DNA from 2 places in the Rhizobium sp. BK661 genome. Region 1 is predicted to be linked to the other one. Evidence: predicted binding sites of a transcription regulator. Region 1 holds the regulator's gene; the other holds the start of a gene.
The links. The regulator PhoB, encoded in region 1, activates phosphate uptake and scavenging genes when phosphate is short. The targets are predictions, from matches to a motif close to TGTCATNNANCTGTCAT.

Region 1 (9,918 bases):
TGATAGTTGGAGCCGAGGCCGGAACCATAGAGGCTCTCCGGATGCTCCTGCATGTGCTCGTAGACAAGACGGCCGACGATCTGGCCGTCTTCGAGGATGAACGGGACCTCGTGGCTGCGAACCTCAAGCACGGCGCGGCTGCCGCGACCGCCGGCAGGGGCGTGCCCAAAGCCCGGATCGAAGAAGCCCGCATAGTGCACGCGGAATTCGCCGACCAGGGGATCGAAGGGGGTCATTTCGGCCGCGTAGTGCGGTGGCACATGGATGGCTTCGCGCGAGACGAGAATATAAAACTCGTCCGGATCCAGGATCAGTTCATTGCGACCGCGGCTATAGAGAGGTTCCCAGAAGTCGTAGATGTCGTGCTGCGCCTTCTTGTCGACATCGACGACCGCCGTGTGATGTTTTCCGCGGTAACCGATCAAGCCATCCTTGTCGCCAGCCAGATCGATCGACAGGGCAATTGCGCCGCCCGAGACGTTCGGCTGCTTGCTGGCAACCAGCGTTTCGGCATCGTGCAGCGCCAGAAGCTCTGGCTCGCCAAGCACGGAATGACCGACGCGGAAGCGAATCTGCGACAGGCGCGAACCGCGGCGCACGACGATCGGGAAGGTGCGCGGGCTAATTTCGAGATAGAGCGGACCGGAATAGCCCGCCGGGATCTTGTCGAACTCCTGAGCGTAGTCGGTGATGACGCGCGTGAAGATATCTAGCCGTCCCGTCGAGCTCTTCGGATTGGCCGAGGCCGACATGTCGGCCGGCAGGTCGAGGCGCTCCATCAACGGAACGATGTAAACGCAGCCTGTCTCAAGAACCGCACCCTCGGAGAGGTCGACGACGTGGAGGCTGAGGCGATCGAGCTTGTCGGACACAAGATGGGATGGGCCCGGCATGAAGCTCGCGCGAACGCGAAAAGCCCTTGCGCCGAGCCTGAGATCGAGGCTTGCCGGCTGGATCTGGTCGTGGTCCAAATCGCGCTCGCTGGTGAGACGTCCCGCCTCAAAGAGCGCAGCTATCGCGCGATCCGCCAAAATTCCTGTTTCGCGAGCCATCATGCCCCATCCATATTCGGTGGAGACAAAACCAAACTCAAGGAATTGACGCAAGCATAGAACGGCAGTATTGCACTTTTATCCCGTGGTGATTTGGCCGGTCGGCTTGCAGCCACGTTAAACAAGTGGCTAAAAAGACCGGGTGCAAAACCGGTCTGCTTTCGCGGCCGGTTTTTTTGTTGTTTGAAAGTGGTGATTCATGAGCAAGACTTGGCGCCCCGCAACCCAACTCGTTCACGACGGCTCTCTGCGCTCGCAATACGGCGAGACCTCGGAAGCAATCTACCTCACGCAGGGCTTTGTCTATGACAGCGCGGAAGCGGCGGAAGCACGCTTCAAGGGCGAGACGGAGGGCTATATCTACGCCCGCTACGGCAGCCCCACCAACGACATGTTCGAGAAGCGCATGTGCGCGCTCGAAGGCGCCGAGGAAGCCCGCGCTACCGCTTCGGGCATGGCAGCCGTCACGGCAGCAATCCTCTGCCAGCTGAAGGCAGGCGACCACATCGTTGCCGCCCGCGCACTTTTCGGTTCGTGCCGGTGGGTCGTCGAGACACTCGCGCCGAAATACGGCATCGAATGCACGCTCGTTGATGGCCGCTATCTTGAGAACTGGGAAAAGGCGATCCGCCCGACCACCAAGGTGTTCTTCCTGGAAAGCCCGACCAACCCGACCCTTGAGGTGATCGATATCGCCGGCGTTGCCAAGCTTGCCAACCAGATCGGCGCCAAGGTCGTCGTCGACAACGTCTTTGCAACCCCGATCTTCCAGAAGCCGCTTGAACTCGGCGCCCATATCGTCGTCTATTCGGCCACCAAGCACATCGACGGCCAGGGCCGCAGCCTCGGCGGCGTGATCCTCTCCGACAAGGAGTGGGTCACCGAACATCTCCAGGACTATTACCGCCACACCGGCCCTGCGATGTCGCCATTCACGGCATGGACGCTGTTGAAGGGGCTTGAGACCTTGCCGCTTCGCGTCAAGCAGCAGACCGAAAACGCAGCGAAGATCGCCGACTTCCTGGCCGAGCAGCCGAAGGTCGCCAAGGTCATCTATCCAGGCCGCAAGGATCATCCGCAAGCCGACATCGTCGCCAAGCAGATGAAGGGTGGCTCGACACTGGTCGCCATCGAACTGAAGGGCGGCAAGGAAGCGGCTTTCGCCTTGCAGAACGCCTTGCAGATTGTGAAGATCTCCAACAATTTGGGCGATGCCAAGAGCCTGATCACCCACCCGGCGACGACGACGCACAAGAACCTGACGGACGAAGCGCGGGCAGAACTCGGCATTTCCGGCGGCACGGTTCGTCTGTCTGCAGGCATCGAGGACACGGACGACCTGATCGAGGATTTCGCCCAGGCCCTCGCAAAAGTAAACGCCTGATTGGTCTGGCATCGGCCGGATTGAAGCAAATCCGGCCGACAGCCATACGCCCTTTGTCGCAAGCAAGACTGCCGAAAATCGGACTTAATACGCGAAACTTCTTGCCATTACAGGCATTTCGGACGTGATCGACTATCGGTTTATTGACGGATTGGTCGCTGTATAAGATACCGGTAACGTATGTTGACTATGGTGTAGGTATGTACCGCGCCCTTACACGAGACATTGAAGTCGTCGTCGAACCCTTTTATCTGGAGGAGCAATCCGATCCGGAGGACGATCGCTATGTCTGGGGCTACCGGATCGTCATCAGCAACAATTCCGACAAAACCGTGCGACTGGTGAACCGCTATTGGAACATCACCGATCAGAACGGTATCGTCGATGAGGTCACGGGCGCCGGCGTAGTCGGCGAGCAGCCGCGCCTTTCTCCGGGCGATACGTATGAATATTCCTCGGGCTGCCCACTGGATACGCCATCAGGACTGATGTTCGGCCACTACCAGATGGAAACCGACGAAGGCGAGCTTTTCAATGTCGAAATACCCGCCTTCTCCCTGGATTCGCCAGGACTTCTCAGGGTCCTGAACTGATCACTCGGCAGCTTGCGCCACCTCTTCCACCTCGAAGCGATAGGTGGTGGAGCAGAATTCGCAGGTGACAGAGATCTTGCCGTCTTCCTGACTGGCATCGATTTCTTCGCTCGAGAACCCCTTCAGCACACCCTTGATCTTCTCACGCGAACAACTGCACCGATCGAAAACCTCTCTCGGTTCGTAGACGCGAACGCCTCGCTCGTGGAACAGCCGGTAAAGCAGCCGCTCGGTGCCGACCTGCGGATCGGTCAACTCGTCGGCATCGATCGTATCGACGAGCGAGCGCGCTTCCATCCAGGCATCGTCTTCCTTGTGGGTGCTGCCAGCCGTGTCGCCGTCGCCCCCATGCAGGTCCGGCTGGCGCATGCGCTCCGGTGCTTCCGGCAGGAACTGGGCAACGAGCCCCCCTGCCCGCCAGCGATGACGCGGCTTGCCGGCTTCGTCGCGATCGAAGAGTTCGGCCGCAGCCAGACGCACCTGCGTCGGGATCTGCTCCGACTGGCGGAAATAGGTGCCGGCAATCTCCTCGAGCGTTGTACCATCCAGCGCAACGATGCCCTGATAGGGCTGGCTGAACTTGCCCTGGTCGATGGTAAAGGCCAGCATGCCCTTGCCGAGCAGCTGCTCCGGCTCGATCTGGCCGGCGGCAATCGCCTTATCGAGGAGGCCTTGGTCGAAGCGTGCATAGGCACGCACGTTCTCAGGTGTCGAGAAGTCGCAAACGAGCAAGTCCACCGGGCCGTCGCCCTTGGTCTGGACCGTGAATTTACCTTCGAATTTCAGCGACGTGCCGAGCAGCACCGTCAACACGACGACTTCGGCGAGAAGCCTCGCGACGGGCGCAGGATAGCGATGGCGCTCGAGGATCGCGTCGAGCATCGGGCCGAGCTGGACGGCGCGGCCGCGCACATCCAGGCCCTCGACCTGAAAAGGAACGACATGATCATCACCGGCGAAATTGAATTCGCCGAGGGCGGCTGCAGGTTCTGCCATGGTCTTCTCCTAGTCTGAGAGCGGGCGGACAAGAGTGTCCATCCGCTCGCGCGGCCACCGGGCCTTCCGGCCAAACGTGGCGCCAGTATGGTTCAGATCGCGCCCAGGCACCAAGCAAGAATCGACTTCTGCGCATGAAGACGGTTTTCCGCTTCATCGAAGACCACGGATTGCGGGCCGTCGATCACCTCGTCCGTGACTTCCTCGCCACGATGGGCAGGCAGGCAATGCATGAACAATGCATCCTTGCCGGCCTGTGCCATCAAAGCCGAATTGACCTGATAAGGCTGGAAGACGTTGTGACCCCGGGCCCGATGTTCCTGATTCATGGAGACCCAGGTATCGGTCACCACGCAATCGACGCCGGCGACCGCACGGTCGGCATCATGGCAAAGCATGATTTCGGCGCCCTCATTGCGGGCCCAGTTCAAATAGTGATCCTTCGGCTCGGAACCAAGGGGCACCGCCATATTCATTCGATAGCCGAAACGGGCAGCCCCCTCGACCAACGAATGCAGCACGTTGTTGCCGTCACCGGTCCAGGCGATCGTCTTGCCTTTGATGGGGCCGCGATGCTCCTCGAAGGTCATGATGTCGGCCATGATCTGGCAGGGATGCGTGTCGTCGGTCAGCGCGTTGATAACCGGAACAGTCGCGTGTTCGGCAAGCTCCAGCATGCGACCGTGATCGGTCGTCCGGATCATGATCGCATCGACATAGCGCGACAGCACCTTCGCCGTATCGCCGATCGTCTCGGCGCGGCCGAGCTGCATTTCGGTACCCGACAGGAACAGCGTCTCTCCGCCAAGCTGGCGCATGCCAACATCGAAAGACACGCGGGTTCGGGTCGAGGGCTTCTCGAAGATCATCGCCAGCATCTTGCCGGCGAGCGGCTTGTCACCCTGGCCGGCTTTGAAGGCCACCTTGCGGGACATCGCGTCGTTCATGATGAGCCGCAGGTCAGATGCCGCGACGGCGGAGAGATCGAGAAAGTGTTTGGGGGATGCCATCGTCTTTACCTATCACGCCCGCCTTTCGGCAGGCTTTATCCATTCAAGCCGTCTTCTTTGCCTTCGAAGCGCGCAGGCTTTCAGCGGCGCGTTCAAGGCGGGCAAGGCCCTCGCGGGCTTCGTCAGCCGTGACGACCAGAGGGGGCAGAAGACGAATGACGTTGTCGCCAGCGGGAACGCCGAGCAGATGAGCGTCACGGATCGCCTGCAGCAGTTCCGAGGATGGTACGGCGGCCTTGACGCCGAGCAGCAGTCCCTCGCCCCTGATATCCTCGATAATATCAGGATAGCGATCCTTGAGCGAGGCCAGCCCCTGGCGGAAGACCAGCGAGACGTCGCGCACCTGCTGCAGGAAGCCGTCCGCGAGAACCACGTCGAGCACGGCACTTCCGACAGCCATAGCCAGCGGGTTGCCGCCATAGGTGGAGCCGTGCGTGCCGGCCTTCATCCCAGATGCGGCTTCTGCCGTCGCGAGGCAGGCTCCGAGCGGGAAGCCGCCGCCAATGCCCTTGGCGACCGCCATGATATCAGGCGTGGCGCCAGACCACTCGTGCGCAAAGAGCTTGCCGGTACGTCCTACACCCGTTTGCACTTCGTCGTAGATTAGCAGGAGGCCGTTCTCGTCACAGATTGCGCGGAGCGCCTTCAGGAACTCGTTGGTCGCCGGCCGGACGCCGCCTTCCCCCTGAATGGGCTCGATAAGGATCGCGGCTGTTTCGCTCGTGATGGCGGCACGAACGGCGTCGAGATCGCCGAAGGGAACCTGATCGAAACCGGGCGCCTTGGGACCGAAGCCTTCGAGATATTTCTCCTGGCCGCCAGCGGCGATGGTCGCCAGCGTTCGTCCATGAAAGGCGCCTTCAAAGGTGATGATATGGAACCGCTCGGGGTGGCCCTTGGAATACTGATAGCGACGCGCAGTCTTGATCGCGCATTCCAAAGCTTCCGCGCCGGAGTTCGTGAAGAATACCTTATCGGCGAACGTCGCATCGGTCAGACGCTTCGCGAGCGTTTCCTGGCCCGGAATCTCATAAATGTTGGAAAGGTGCCAAACCTTGTCGGCCTGCTCCTTCAGGGCGCCGACGACATGCGGATGACCATGGCCAACGGAGGTGACGGCCACGCCCGCACCGAAGTCAAGATATCGCTCGCCCGTTTCGCTGATCAGCCACACGCCCTCGCCTCGCTCGAACCGCAAGGGGGCACGAGAGTAGGTATCGTAAAGCGCGGCTTCAGCCATAGCGCGATCTCCTGTCATTGATCATCAGCGGCCGGACTCCGGCTAAGGAAGGCGGGCCTGAAAATTAAAAATGCCGCCTTTCGGCGGCGAGCAGCACTATTTACTTTTCGCACTGCAATGTCAACAAAACTGAGCTTTTGCTGCATGCGTCAAGCTGCCATCCCGAGGCGTCCGACCTATCAACAACTAATGTTGCAGAAATGACTCTGCCGTCCAGCAAGTTGGGGAAAACTCCAAATTCGATTCGCCGGGATTCAACCGACTCTTGTCACGGAGTCAGCCTCACACTAGGTTAAAACTCAATTACTAGACTGCATGCGGCGGAACTAGTCACCAAAATCGAGCAAGCGTTTCTTGCCTCGGATACGTCCGGGGCAACGGTGAAGGATTCTGCCTACACCAACGCTAATAAGGCGGAGACAGGGGCATGAACTGGACAGACGAGCGCGTTGAAAAACTGAAGAAGCTTTGGTCCGAAGGCCTGAGCGCCAGCCAGATTGCAGCACAACTTGGCGGTGTAAGCCGTAATGCCGTCATCGGCAAAGTCCACCGTTTGAGTTTGCCCGGCCGTGCCAAGGCCGGAGGCTCGACGACGACCGTCCGGACACCCAAGCGCACGACATCCGCACCGCGCGCTCCGAACTATGCATCTCGCGTCGCCACGCGCACCGTCACTCGCCAGCAGGGCGCGACGATGCTCAAGGAAGAAATCGAGATCGATGCGATCGAGGAAGTCCGTTATCGTCCGGCCGCAAACGTGGTCGTTCCGATTTCGCGTCGCCTGGGCCTGACGGAGCTGACCGAACGCACCTGCAAGTGGCCGGTCGGCGATCCGCTGAAGGACGACTTCCACTTCTGCGGCTGCGAGTCCCCGGACAACTCCCCATATTGCACGTACCATCAACGCATGGCCTATCAGCCGGTAAACGAGCGCCGTAAGGCCGCCAACCGGGTCGCTTGACCCGGAAGCCGGATAAGGACCAAAGAAAACGGGCCCTCGCGGGCCCGTTTTTCATTTGTGAAATTTTATGAAAGTCGCGCAGGCTTTCCGGGGAAAGCCTAGGCTTCCATTGAATATCCGGCGCCGCGAACGGTGCGGATGACGTCCTGCATGTTGGAGAAGTTCAGCGCCTTGCGCAGACGACCAACATGGACGTCGACGGTGCGTTCGTCGACATAGATGTCATGACCCCAGACGCCATCGAGCAATTGCGAGCGCGAGAAGACGCGGCCAGGGGACGCCATGAGGAATTCGAGGAGCCGGAACTCGGTCGGACCAAGGCGAACTTCGCGGCTCTTGCGATGAACGCGATGCGTCTCGCGGTCGAGCTCGATATCGCCGCACTTCAGGAGCGTGGAGAGCACTTCCGGTTTGGCGCGGCGAAGCATCGCCTTGACGCGAGCAACGAGCTCCGGCGTCGAAAACGGCTTGACGACGTAATCGTCGGCACCGGTGGAGAGGCCGCGAACGCGTTCGCTTTCCTCGCCGCGGGCCGTCAGCATGATGATCGGCAGGCGCTCGGTCTCCGGCCGCATACGCAGGCGGCGGCAGAGTTCGATGCCGGATACGCCAGGCAGCATCCAATCGAGGATCAGGATGTCCGGGGTCCGTTCCTGCAACCGGATCTCGGCCTCGTCGCCGCGCAGGATGGTATCGACCTCGAAACCTTCAGCCTCAAGGTTATAACGGAGAAGCACGCTCAGTGCTTCCTCGTCTTCAACGACTGCTACTTTTGGAATCATTCGTTTCGGTCTCCTGGGGGCGCGGTCGCGGAAGGATTATTCGGTGACAGCGCCGACGGTGTTGGCGGTATCGTCCTTCGGACGTTCGCCTTCCGGCTGAGCACCGGTGGCCATGTAGTAGATTGTCTCGGCAATGTTGGTGGCGTGGTCGCCGATACGCTCGATGTTCTTGGCGCAGAACAGAAGATGTGTGCAGCTGGTGATGTTGCGCGGATCTTCCATCATGTAGGTGAGCATCTCGCGGAACAGCGAGGTGTACATCGCGTCGATTTCCTCGTCGCGCTCACGGATCGACTTTGCCTTGTCGGCAGCGCGGCTCGTATAGACATCGAGGACTTCCTTGAGCTGGACGAGCGCCAGTTCGGAGAGGTGCTCAAGGCCGCGGGCAAGCTTGCGCGGGACGCCGGCGCTCTGCACGGCGATAACGCGCTTGGCGGTGTTCTTGCCAAGATCGCCGACGCGCTCAAGGTCAGCGGCGATGCGGATCGAACCCATGATCTCGCGAAGGTCGGCGGCCATGGGCTGGCGACGGGCGATGGTAACGATCGCCTTGTCACCAACCTCGCGTTCGGCGTGATCGAGGATCACGTCGTCGGAGATGACCTTCTGGGCCAGGGCCGTGTCGCCGTTGACAAGGGCGCGAACCGCATCCGAAACCATCTGCTCGGCCAGGCCGCCCATTTCCGAGATACGGCGCGTCAGAAACTTCAAATCATCGTCATACGCAGAAAAGATATGTGTCGATGCCATAGGGATCATCCTTGAATGTCGTGAGTGTTACCGTCGTCGGCGATCAACCGAAGCGACCCATGATGTAGTCCTGGGTGCGCGGGTCGTCCGGGTTGGTGAACATCTTGTCGGTGTCGTTCTCCTCGACGAGATTGCCGAGGTGGAACATGGCCGTGCGCTGCGAAACGCGGGCGGCCTGCTGCATCGAGTGCGTCACGATGACGATCGTGTAATTTTCGCGAAGCTCGTGGATCAATTCCTCGACCTTTGCCGTGGCGATCGGATCGAGAGCCGAGCATGGCTCGTCCATCAGGATCACTTCCGGGCTGACGGCAACGGCGCGGGCGATGCAGAGACGCTGCTGCTGACCACCGGAAAGGCCGGTGCCGGCTTCATGAACGCGATCTTTCACCTCGTTCCACAGACCGGCGCGCTGCAGGCTGACCTCGACGATCTGGTCCATGTCGGCCTTCGACTTGGCAAGACCATGGATGCGCGGGCCGTAGGCGACGTTCTCATAGATCGTCTTCGGGAACGGGTTCGGCTTCTGGAACACCATGCCGACGCGAGCGCGGAGCTCCACGACATCGATATCCGGATCGTAGATATCGTCACCATCGAGCGTGATCTTGCCGGTAACGCGGCAACCATCGATCGTGTCGTTCATCCGGTTCAGGCTGCGCAGGAAGGTGGACTTGCCGCAACCGGACGGGCCGATCAATGCTGTCACCGTGTTTTCGCGAATGTTCAGCTTCACATCGAAAAGCGCACGCTTTTCGCCGTAGTAAACCGAGACGTCCTGGCCGATCATCTTATAGGGAACGGTATTCATCTTCTGATCCAGCGCCTTCTCAACTGCTGCTTCCGTCAACATGTTCATAATGTCTACTCCGTTTACCAGCGGCGCTCAAAGCGACGACGCAAGAGAATGGCTCCGAAGTTCATGACGACCAGGAACAGGAGCAGGACGATGATGGCACCCGATGTGCGCTCGACGAAGGCACGCTCGGCTTCGTTGGCCCACATGTAGACCTGGACCGGCAGGGCTGTCGAAGGCTCCATCGGCGTTGCCGGTGCGTTGGCGACGAAGGCGACCATCCCGATCAAGAGCAGCGGAGCCGTCTCGCCGAGTGCATGTGCCAGGCCAATGATCGTGCCGGTCAGGATGCCT
Region 2 (9,918 bases), on a different contig from region 1:
ATCGAGCGGCATGCAATCACGCAGATGGAGGTCTTCCAGAAAAATGGCATTGCCTCGGCCGTCAAGCACTGGCCTGGGGAGGGGTTCGACGATCGCGATCAGCATCTGCTGACCACGATCAACCCGCTTGGGATGGAAGAGTGGGAGAACACTTTTGGCCGGCTCTACCGGCGGGCGATCGAAGCCGGTGCGTTGTCGGTGATGGCGGGCCATATCGCACTTCCAAGTTTCGTGAGGTTGATCACACCGGAGGCCGGGATCGAGGCCTTCCGTCCGGCATCGATCAGCCGTCTGCTGAACGTCGAACTGTTGCGCAAACGTCTTGGCTTCAATGGTCTGATCGTCTCCGATGCCACCCCGATGGCGGGACTCGGCTCATGGTCGAAGCGTTCAGAGCATCTGCCGGAGCTTATCTCCTCCGGCTGCGACGTCATTCTCTTTTCCGACAATTGTGATGCGGATCTCTCCTACCTCAAGGCAGCGCTTTCCGATGGCCGTCTGAGGGAAGAGAGGGTCGATGAGGCGCTGATACGCCAGCTGGGTCTGAAGGCGGCGCTTGGCCTGCACCGACCGCAGCAGCTGACAACAGTAGAGACGGAAAGGAACAAGGCCTATGCAGATGCCGTGTCGCGGCGGATCCCCACGCTCGTCAAGGATGTCGACAGCACCCTTCCGCTCGACCCGAAAAAGCACCGACGTGTCCTCGTCTTCAGCGGCGACATCGTCGTTCCGTTCTGGCCCGGGCCACAGCAATTTGTGCTGCCGGATTTTTTGAAAGACCATGGTTTCGAGGTGACGATACATACGCCGCAAATGGCGGTCGATACGAAGGATTTCGACCTCCTGCTGTACCTCCTCGGCGATGAAACACTTCTGACACGCGGGCGCATTTTTCTCGACTGGCTCAAGCTTACCGGCAATTTCGGCAATGCCATGTGGCGTGGCTGGCATGACGTCCCGACGGTGATGATCTCCTTTGGCTATCCATATCTTCTCTATGATGCGCCGCGGGTGCCGACCTACATCAACGCCTATTCGACGACCGAAACCATGCAGCGGGCAGTGGTGGACGCATTGCTCGGCAATGTGCCGTGGAACCGCAACAGCCCGGTCGATCCCTTCTGCGGATTGGGAGATGCTGGGTTTTGAAGCGTTGTCTTGAAGCGTGCCAGCGGCCGGCCGCCTCTGGCTAAGCTTCAAGCACGTGGGCGTGGTCCTAACCGAAAAGGCTTGCCAGCCAGTAGAAGAGCGCGGAAATTGCTGCAGCGGCAGGCATCGTGATGATCCACGCAATCAGGATATTGCTGGCAAGGCCCCACCGCACCGCTGAAAGGCGGCGGGCTGCACCGACCCCGACAATTGCGCCGGTAATGGTATGGGTCGTCGATACCGGAATGCCGAGCCAAGTGGCACCGAAGAGGGTCAATGCTCCACCAGTTTCGGCGCAGAACCCCTGCATTGGGTTGAGGCGCGTGATTTTCGACCCCATGGTGTGGACGATGCGCCAGCCACCGAAGAGGGTGCCGAGTGCCATCGCGGTCTGGCAAGAGATGACCACCCAGAACGGCACGTAGAATTCCGAACCGAGATGACCCTGGCTGAACAACAATACGGCGATGATACCCATGGTCTTCTGCGCATCATTGCCGCCGTGCCCGAGTGAATAAAGAGAGGCGGACACGAACTGCATCACGCGGAACGTGCGATCGACAGCGAAAGGCGTCTGCCGCACGAACAGCCAGGACACGAGAAGCACCAGCAGCAATGCAAGGAAAAAGCCGATGGCCGGAGAGAAGAAAATCGCTCCGACTGTTTTCAGGAAGCCGCTCCAGACGATCGAAGCGAAACCCACCTTCGCCCAGCCTGCGCCGACGAGACCGCCAACGAGTGCATGCGACGAACTGGAAGGAATGCCGAAAATCCAGGTGACGACGTTCCAGATGATCGCCCCCATCAAGGCGGCGAAGATCACCTGTGGAGAGACGATGGCTGGATCAATGATCCCCGTTCCGACTGTCTGAGCCACATGCAGGCCGAAGAACGCAAAGGCAATAAAATTGAAGAATGCTGCCCAGACGACCGCGTATTGCGGACGGAGGACACGCGTAGACACGATTGTCGCAATGGAATTGGCCGCATCGTGCAATCCGTTGAGGAAATCGAAGATCAGCGCAATGATGATCAAGCCAACGAGCAGTGGCAAAGCTATCGAAACATCCATCAGACGTTCTCGATGACAATGCCGCTGATCTCATTGGCGACATCTTCGAACCGGTCGACGACCTTTTCGAGTTCGCCGTAGATTTCACTGCCGATCATGTAGGCCATGGCGTCGCCCCTAGCCCCGTGACGTCTGAACAGGTCTTTCAGGCCCTCGTCATGGAGTTCATCGGACCTCCCTTCGACGCGCGTGACCTCTTCCGCAATTGTCGAGAGTCGCTGGGCATTTGGGCCAAGCTTATCGAGAAGGGTAACGGCTTCCGCAATGAGCCTTGCTGCCTTGACGATCTCCCCACCCATCTGCTGCATCAGCGGATCGAAGCTCGATTGCTCGAACAATCGTATGGTTTTGACAGTCTTGTGCATCATGTCGATGGCATCGTCCATCGACTGGATAAGGTCCTTTATGTCGCCACGGTCGAAGGGTGTAATGAAGCTGCGCCTGACCGCAAGGAGTACCTCGCGTGTAATGTCGTCGGCCTCGTTCTCCAGCCCCACAATCCTTTGGCAATTTTTATCAAGGTCCTTGCCATTGAGAAGGTCGTTTAAAGCTTCCGCTGCATCGAGGACGACTTTCGAATGCTTCGAGTACATGTCGAAGAATCTGTCCTCCCGCGGCATCAGCTTGCGAAAAATGTTCATCATCAGGGGCCACTTCCAGGGGTGGGTGTAACTGTCATAAATCGGTAATAAATGCGGAGGGGTGCTCAGGGCAATGGGAAACCGATGGCAAGGTCAACTTATTCGTAGCAGCACGCAAACGCCGGCCACAGGACAGCGGGTCCTCTTCACTGGGCGCGCACTGGGTCCGGCATTTCTGTGCGGGCGGATGAAAAGCATGTTCCGGTGTCGACGCCGTCGCAGGGAACGATTTTCGACAAATTGCGTTCACCTTTGGTTCGGCAGGAGGGAAATATGCCCCTCCTCTTCGCTGGGGATGAGGCCGTCATGAAAAAGCTAGCCGTCGTAGCGTTGGGCCTGGTCACAAATGTTTCCGGAATTACGCCAGCCCAGGCGTTTCCGGCCATCAACCCGCCCGTGGTCGAGATGCAGCAGCGGACAGAACCCGTACAATGGCGGCATGGAGGAGGCGGCCACTGGTATGGCGGCCATTACCGTGGATACCACCATCACCACGGATCTGAATGGGGCTGGGCCCTGGGCGGCCTGGCTGTCGGTACGATCATTGGCGGCGCTTTGGCACAGCCGTACTACGGCCCGTACGATGACACGTTCTACGGCTCTTCCTACGGCTATTATTCCCGTCCTTACGGCTATTACCGGCCGTACCGCCAGTATGAGCCTTCGGTCGCCTATCAAGGGGGCAGCCATGTCAGTTGGTGTTACGCGCGCTATCGCACTTACAGGGCGTTCGACAACACCTTCCAGCCCTACTATGGACCCCGTCGTCAATGTGTAGGACCTTATTGAGGGGTTCCCTGTAGGACTTTTCGCAGCCGAACACCTCTGCTGTGAGGGGTGGGGCGGACCGAAACTGTCATTGTTTCTTCGAACGAAGCTCGTCACCTCATAAGGTTTCGTGCGATTTGCACCAGTGCGCCATCACTGGTGTCGGACGACTGTGCGGATTGGTTTCCGGCATTGAGCCAACATTGGTTCATCATCGCCAGAATTTCTTCATCGGACTGGACTATGCCCGCTGCGTCGAAATCGCTACGAATCTTGGCAAGAATATCATTTTGATTGACGTCGAAGGCCGCCTTTGCAAGGTCGTCCGAGTAGGTCTTCGTATCGCTCTCTACCAGGTTCAGCTTATTGGCAGCCCACATGCCGACCAGCTTGTTTCGTCTGGCCATTCTCATGGTGTCGATGCGCAGATTAGACATTGAAGCTCCTCCGTTGCGTTTAATTCCACCGAAATCGAAAGATACTGTGTCGAAGTGCTAGACGTTCGTGGTCTCCGCTCGCGCCAGCCCAATTGAGCAAGGGAGACCAGGCCATTGCCTTGTCTAAGAACGACGTGCTGTTGGCATGAACGTCTAATTGCTAATCAGTTGCCGCGCTCTTCTCCGCAATGGCGGAAGCATAGCACCCAAATCAAGTTCTTGCCTGTAGTTTCACTGCCAAGGGTTGGCAAGGGACTGGCTGCGCGGGGGTAAATTCGTGGGCCGCAAGGCCCGAACATGGTGACGCATTGGCGAATCTGCCTCGCGGGGAGCGGGAGCCAGCGTTCTTGGGCCCTGCCCAACAGAGGAGGACGCACTTCGCCTCCCTGCTGACGAGACGTCGTAGGCTGTCGTGCGGGATCTACATTTGGGTGGAGGTGGTCCGAAAATCGAGATCGCGTGTCGACTGCAGAGGATCGGCGTGCTGCAAAAACCGATCGCCCTCTGGGACGCCGTCGAGGAAGTGAGCAGGCTTTAAAAAGAGACAGTCAAATCAAGTCAACTCCGGTGCGAAACGGCCAAATTTATCGCCTTCGTAGGTTCGATCGAGCTTAACCTAGCGTGTCCCAACGATGACTGTGGCGGTTGAACGAAGTTGCACCTGGCCATCTTGAATGAAGCCTCGCGCCAGGGCCAGAACCTCGCCGCGGATTTGGGCTTGCGTCGCGGTATCGGCCCTAGCGAGCCCCGCCACGACAGGTGCCGCGATGTCGGTCATGAAGTCCCAATATTTCTCGGGAGACGCGTGGCTCATGGTAGATGAAACTTCCTCCTCGTGCAGATCTGTCAGGCCAGCGTCTTCGAAGGCGGTACGCATCAATCCTTCGGGCGCGCAACGAAAAAGTCCGGGCGAGCCGGGGGGCGGGGCGGGCATCTCGATGTGACGCGAGATCGTCGACATGATCGTCGTTGCCCAGGGGTTTTTGTCAGGGCCGCTCCAGACGGCCGCGCATATCCGTGCTCCCGGCTTTGCCACACGTGCAAATTCTCGAGCGGCGACCGAGATTTCGGGAAAGAACATGAAGCCGAAGCGACAGAGTACGCTGTCGAAGGACGCATCTTGAAACGGCAAGGCGCCGGCATCGCAAACTCTGGTGTTGAAATTTGTCAGGCCACGGCGAGAGGCGTTCTCGGATGCTACTGCCAGCATGCGCTCCGAGAGATCGGTCACGGTTACATTTCCATGCGGCACCATTGTTGCCGCGGTGAGCCCGGGCTCGCCAGTTCCGGCGGCAACGTCAAGGACATGCGCGTCTTCCCTGAGGTGGGAGACCCTGAGCATCGCGTCGGCGAACGGGGCAAGCCAGCCAAGAACCAACTCGTCCCACTTCTTCCAGCCGGTGGAAAAACGATCCCATGTGTCTCGTTGCTGTTGGCGGATCTCATCGACGGTTCCAGGCATGGCTGTCACTCCGTGATAGACTTTCCATCTTCCATACTGCTCACTATGAGCCGTCTGGCTCACGATGCAATCCAACAGGCATGCCACAGTGCGGCGCATCTTGCGGGAGAACGTTGATCCTATACTCCGGTGATACCCAGCACATTGCCTGCCGCAAGCGCAGCATGCCAACAACGCACCCGAGTTCCCGGCAGTAGCGCTAGATGAGAATGTCGTTCACCGAGGTTATCCAGCGAGTTCGGCGCGTTGACTCCAGGCTGTTGTGGGAATCAAACTGCCGGATACGATCGAAGTTCAAACCAGTCTCCTGCTCAACTGTCGCAATCGTCGTCTGAATCTTGCGGGTCCGGAGCTCCTCGAAGCGATACGGAGCCAGTGCCTTGAAGACTTTGGCTTCGTATAGCGCGGCCACGTACTGCGTTTGGCCGACAATGAAGGCCGCCGCGGAAACCGTGCTCGGCGTTTTCTGAACGACCGCAATCTTCCAAAACGAGAGAGGTATCTTCCAAGGGCCACCCTTTCGATCCTTTCACTAAGGAGGGTCGTCGGGGCGATAGATCGGACCCTGTAAGACAGTCACCTTGCGCTCGGTCAACTGCGTCTGGTTGAGAACGTAGTCTTCGAGATTGCCCCAATCGACGTTGTTGTAGGTTTGGAACTGCGGAGCGGCGTTGGTGTAGTGAAACGAATCCTCGTCTCCTTCCCGTGCCTCTTCATCGCTTGCGCCCCACGCTGCATCGAAACGCCTTACGAGATGTCCGCGGCTGAACTGGATCTTGTCGGTTCCCTTGGCTTTTTCGTAAAACTCGCCGTCTGGTTGATACTCCGCAGCAATTCGAGCGTCGCGTCGAAAGCTCCCGGGACGATCGCAGGGATATCTGAGCTTAGATCCATTGATGTTGACGGCGGTGATTATCGCAAACTTGCGATCCTTGTGCATGACCACCGAAAACTTGTTGTAGGCGAGTTCATGGCCGTTGCCGCCAAGAAGAGGGGCGGCCTGGTCTTTCATCGGCTCAATAATCTCATCGAGTGGCAACGCTTCGGAAAGAAAATTGGGATCGTAGCCGTAGACCGTGTTTTGCTTCGACCAGCGTGTTGGCTTGTAGGGCTTCCCGTCGGCTTCAAGAACACTGTTCGCAGCGATCGCTATCTCCGGCACCATGGGTGTAAACCCGAGGGCCCCTTCTAGGCGATCAAGAGTGCGCAAGGCGTCATCGTTTTCCAGCCGGTGCTCCTCGAGGAGCTTGAAGATCGCGCTCACCCTGACACCTTCGTTTCCCAGCCACTTGACAGGCTCATTGGGCTTGGCCGGATCATAGGGTGCAGCGACGGCTTTGTGATGAAGGGCAACGACCTGCCATTGATCATTCAACACCGGCGAGCCCGATGAACCTGGTTCGGTGTCGGTCAGGTAGTGAATGAACGATTCGAGGTGAAGATCCTTCAGATCGAGGTTGACGATCTGGTTTGCACGAATGCTGATCTGCTTCGGGCCGCCCCCTGGATGCTGGATGATCGTGACCCATTCGCCATCGACCGCCTTTCCTGACAAGGGCAGGAGGCTCAGCCATCCAAAGCGCTCAAGCGGAATTCCTTTGTCCGATACTGGAGCAACCGAGACGAACGTGACGTCGGCCTGCGGATCGGAGAAGAATATCTCCTGCGGCATCAGGTTGAACTGGATGGGCGATCCAAGGACACCGTCGATGTCGTGCTCGTATGCAAACTCAGCTTCAGCCTGGCCAGCCTCGTTTCTGTTGCCGAGAACGTGCGCATTCGTCATGAGAAGACGCGGCCCGATAAGGAAGCCCGTCCCATACCACTCGCCACCCGGAGAGGGCATGCGGAACCGGCATACGGCTGCAGCAGCCCGCCTTCCGCGTTCCAGGTAGTTGATTGATGTCAGATCGCTCTCTCCAATGACACGCTCGAAGCCGGTGGGATCTGACTGTCGCGGCTCCAGGAGATCCTGTCGGATGGCAAGCCTCTCCAGCGACTCGGCAGGTTGCACAGTATCCCGGCTAGCCGCGACGTGGCGTGGAGCGCCTTTCATTTCTGCCATTGCTTTCGCGAGTTTCCGGTCGGTCGTTGTGACCAGGTCGCGACGGACACCTGCGAGATCTGTTAGGTCAGACATTGCTTCCTCGATATGCTTGGGGAACATTTCGAAATGCAACTCATGCCTGCAGCAATGGTGCCCGGATCGGGCCATCATCTCGCACTACTTTAAACTGTATGGTGTTCGTGGCAAGCCGACAGTTGTGGTGAAATCCGCATCCCTTCGAACTAGTCCGCTCTTTTGGCTCATCTTCTACGCATCATTTAGCTGCCTTTCGACCGGGTCTCAAAGGCGCTGGCCTTGGATGAGACGGGTCCGGTGCGGCAAGAAGGGCGGTGACATCTACGCGAGTGCCGACGCAAGACGATCCAGCAGGTCAATAGAGGCATTATGCTTTCCTCGCCCAAGATCACTCACAACTGTCCTATCGACGTCAGCGTCGCGGCAAGGTTCTCCTGCGTGAGGCCAAGCGCCGAGCGTAAGTGACGAACGTTCCAAGCAATACGAGCGCGGATTTCCAAAAACGTGGCCCAGCTTGATATTAAGAATACGATCCCGTCGTCCCGGCAGCAAAGACAGTTATAACGCCGAGGGTACTAGGAAGTGGCCTGCGTCAAGTACGGACGCGGGGGATGCGACCTGACCCGCATTTTCCTCGAACCGCCATCACCGGCCACTCAAATGGTGCTGGACGCGGCGAGGGCGGACGAGAGGGCTGCCGACGCCTACTACTATGGGTTTCCCCATCCTGAGAGCATCGTCCCCGCACTCACTGACATCAATGTCGCGCAAGCGTTCGCTGCGCGCTATGACATCAGGCAACCCGGAAACTGAGCGCCATGGTGGAGATTGAAACCGTGCCAAGCGAAGAGCCGATTGTTTCGACGGGTGCTTTTCGCGATGGCATGTCGCGTCTCGGCAGCGGCGTGAACATCATTACATCCAACGGTGCTTCTGGCCGACTTGGTTTCACGGCAACGGCCGTGTGCAGCGTGAGCGATACGCCCCCCTCGTTGCTCGTCTGCATGAACAGAAGCAGCCTGCAGAATGCGCCTCTGAAGAAAAATAGCGTTTTTTGCGTCAATGTCTTGTCGGCGAAGCAGCAGGCCCTGTCGCAGGTATTTTCAGGTGCCGACAAGATCGCGATGAATGAGCGGTTCAGACGTGCAGAATGGTCGACGCTGGCGACCGGTTCGCCGGTCCTGGCAGATGCCTGCGTCGCTTTCGATTGCGGGATCGTCACGGTCCTGGAGGTGAACACGCACAGTCTCATGATCTGCGAGGTTCTGGCGATCCAGGAACATCCGACGGTCAGCAGCCTGATCTATTTCGATCGAACGTATCATCCAGTGGGGAGGGGCTGACATGGTTTCCGGGTTTGATCTCGTCATTCGCGGCGGCCGGATTGCGACTGCAGCAGACTTTTCCTGCGACATTGGGATTGCCGGTGGCCCAAAACCTGTCGAAAGGTGCGTCGGAGATAGACGCGAAAGGACGACTGGTCCTGCCGGGTGGAATCGACAGCCATGTCCATCTCGACCAATATCAGGGCTAGGGAATTGTCATGGCCGACGGATTCGAAACCAGCAGTCGAAGTGCTGCGGCCGGAGGCAATACGTGCATCGTAACCTATGTCCTTCAGCGCCGCGGTCAGTCGTTGCGCGAAGCCGTCGCCGACTATCACGGCAAGGCTGATGGAAATTCGCTCGTCGACTACGGATTCCACCTGATCATCACCGATGCGACACCGACCGTTCTTGGCCAGGAACTGCCGGCGCTGATAGCCGGTGGCTATACCTCCGTGAAGATCTTCATGACCTATGACGATCTTGTGCTTAGGGGTCGCGAGATCCTCGAGGTCCTGAGCATCGCGCGCGAGTACGGGGCAATGGTCATGATCCACGCAGGATACGACCAGATCAAGTTCCTGACCGACAAGCTTGAGCAGGCCGGCAAGACAGCGCCTTATTATCACACCGAATCCAGGCCGCAACTGGTGGAAAGGGAAGCGACACATCGCGCGATCGCCCATGCCGAACTGATCGGAGTTCCCGTGATGACCGTCCATGTTTCTGGCGAGGAAGCGATGGAGCAGATCGAATGGGCGAGGATGAGGGCATCAAGGTCTATGCGGAGACCTGTCCGCAATACATTGTCCTGACGGCGGAACATCTGGCTGGTCTCAACATGGACCATTCCGGCGCGAAATATGTCTGTTCGCCTCCGCCGCGCGACCGCCTCGCAAGAGGCGATCTGGCGTGGCATCGCCAACGACACGTTCCAGACCTTTTCTTCGGATCACTGCCCGTTCCGCATGAGAATACGCT

Region 2: a site for PhoB is predicted at 2,895-2,911, ahead of FHX16_RS23340 (DUF47 domain-containing protein). Genes of this name have one in related genera too.

Annotation. Positions count from the first base shown of each region.
Region 1 covers NZ_JANTYT010000001.1:569,969-579,886, reverse strand. Annotated here, with positions in the region: gene FHX16_RS02810 (2'-deoxycytidine 5'-triphosphate deaminase) at 1-1,055, opposite strand, end outside; SAM riboswitch at 1,128-1,206, shown strand; gene FHX16_RS02805 (O-succinylhomoserine sulfhydrylase) at 1,252-2,436, shown strand; gene apaG (Co2+/Mg2+ efflux protein ApaG) at 2,637-3,029, shown strand; gene FHX16_RS02795 (Hsp33 family molecular chaperone) at 3,030-4,025, opposite strand; gene argF (ornithine carbamoyltransferase) at 4,118-5,035, opposite strand; gene FHX16_RS02785 (aspartate aminotransferase family protein) at 5,079-6,275, opposite strand; gene FHX16_RS02780 (GcrA family cell cycle regulator) at 6,703-7,236, shown strand; gene phoB (phosphate regulon transcriptional regulator PhoB) at 7,335-8,018, opposite strand; gene phoU (phosphate signaling complex protein PhoU) at 8,055-8,768, opposite strand; gene pstB (phosphate ABC transporter ATP-binding protein PstB) at 8,812-9,627, opposite strand; gene pstA (phosphate ABC transporter permease PstA) at 9,642-9,918, opposite strand, start outside.
Region 2 covers NZ_JANTYT010000014.1:100,119-110,036, forward strand. Annotated here, with positions in the region: gene FHX16_RS23330 (glycoside hydrolase family 3 protein) at 1-1,149, shown strand, start outside; gene FHX16_RS23335 (inorganic phosphate transporter) at 1,217-2,221, opposite strand; gene FHX16_RS23340 (DUF47 domain-containing protein) at 2,221-2,865, opposite strand; gene FHX16_RS23345 (BA14K family protein) at 3,169-3,651, shown strand; gene FHX16_RS23350 (DUF1476 domain-containing protein) at 3,744-4,067, opposite strand; gene FHX16_RS23355 (class I SAM-dependent methyltransferase) at 4,684-5,529, opposite strand; gene FHX16_RS23360 (DNA/RNA non-specific endonuclease) at 6,062-7,669, opposite strand; gene FHX16_RS23365 (hypothetical protein) at 8,195-8,425, shown strand; gene FHX16_RS23370 (flavin reductase) at 8,431-8,955, shown strand; gene FHX16_RS31470 (amidohydrolase family protein) at 9,039-9,146, shown strand; gene FHX16_RS31475 (hypothetical protein) at 9,156-9,752, shown strand; gene FHX16_RS31480 (hypothetical protein) at 9,692-9,918, shown strand, end outside.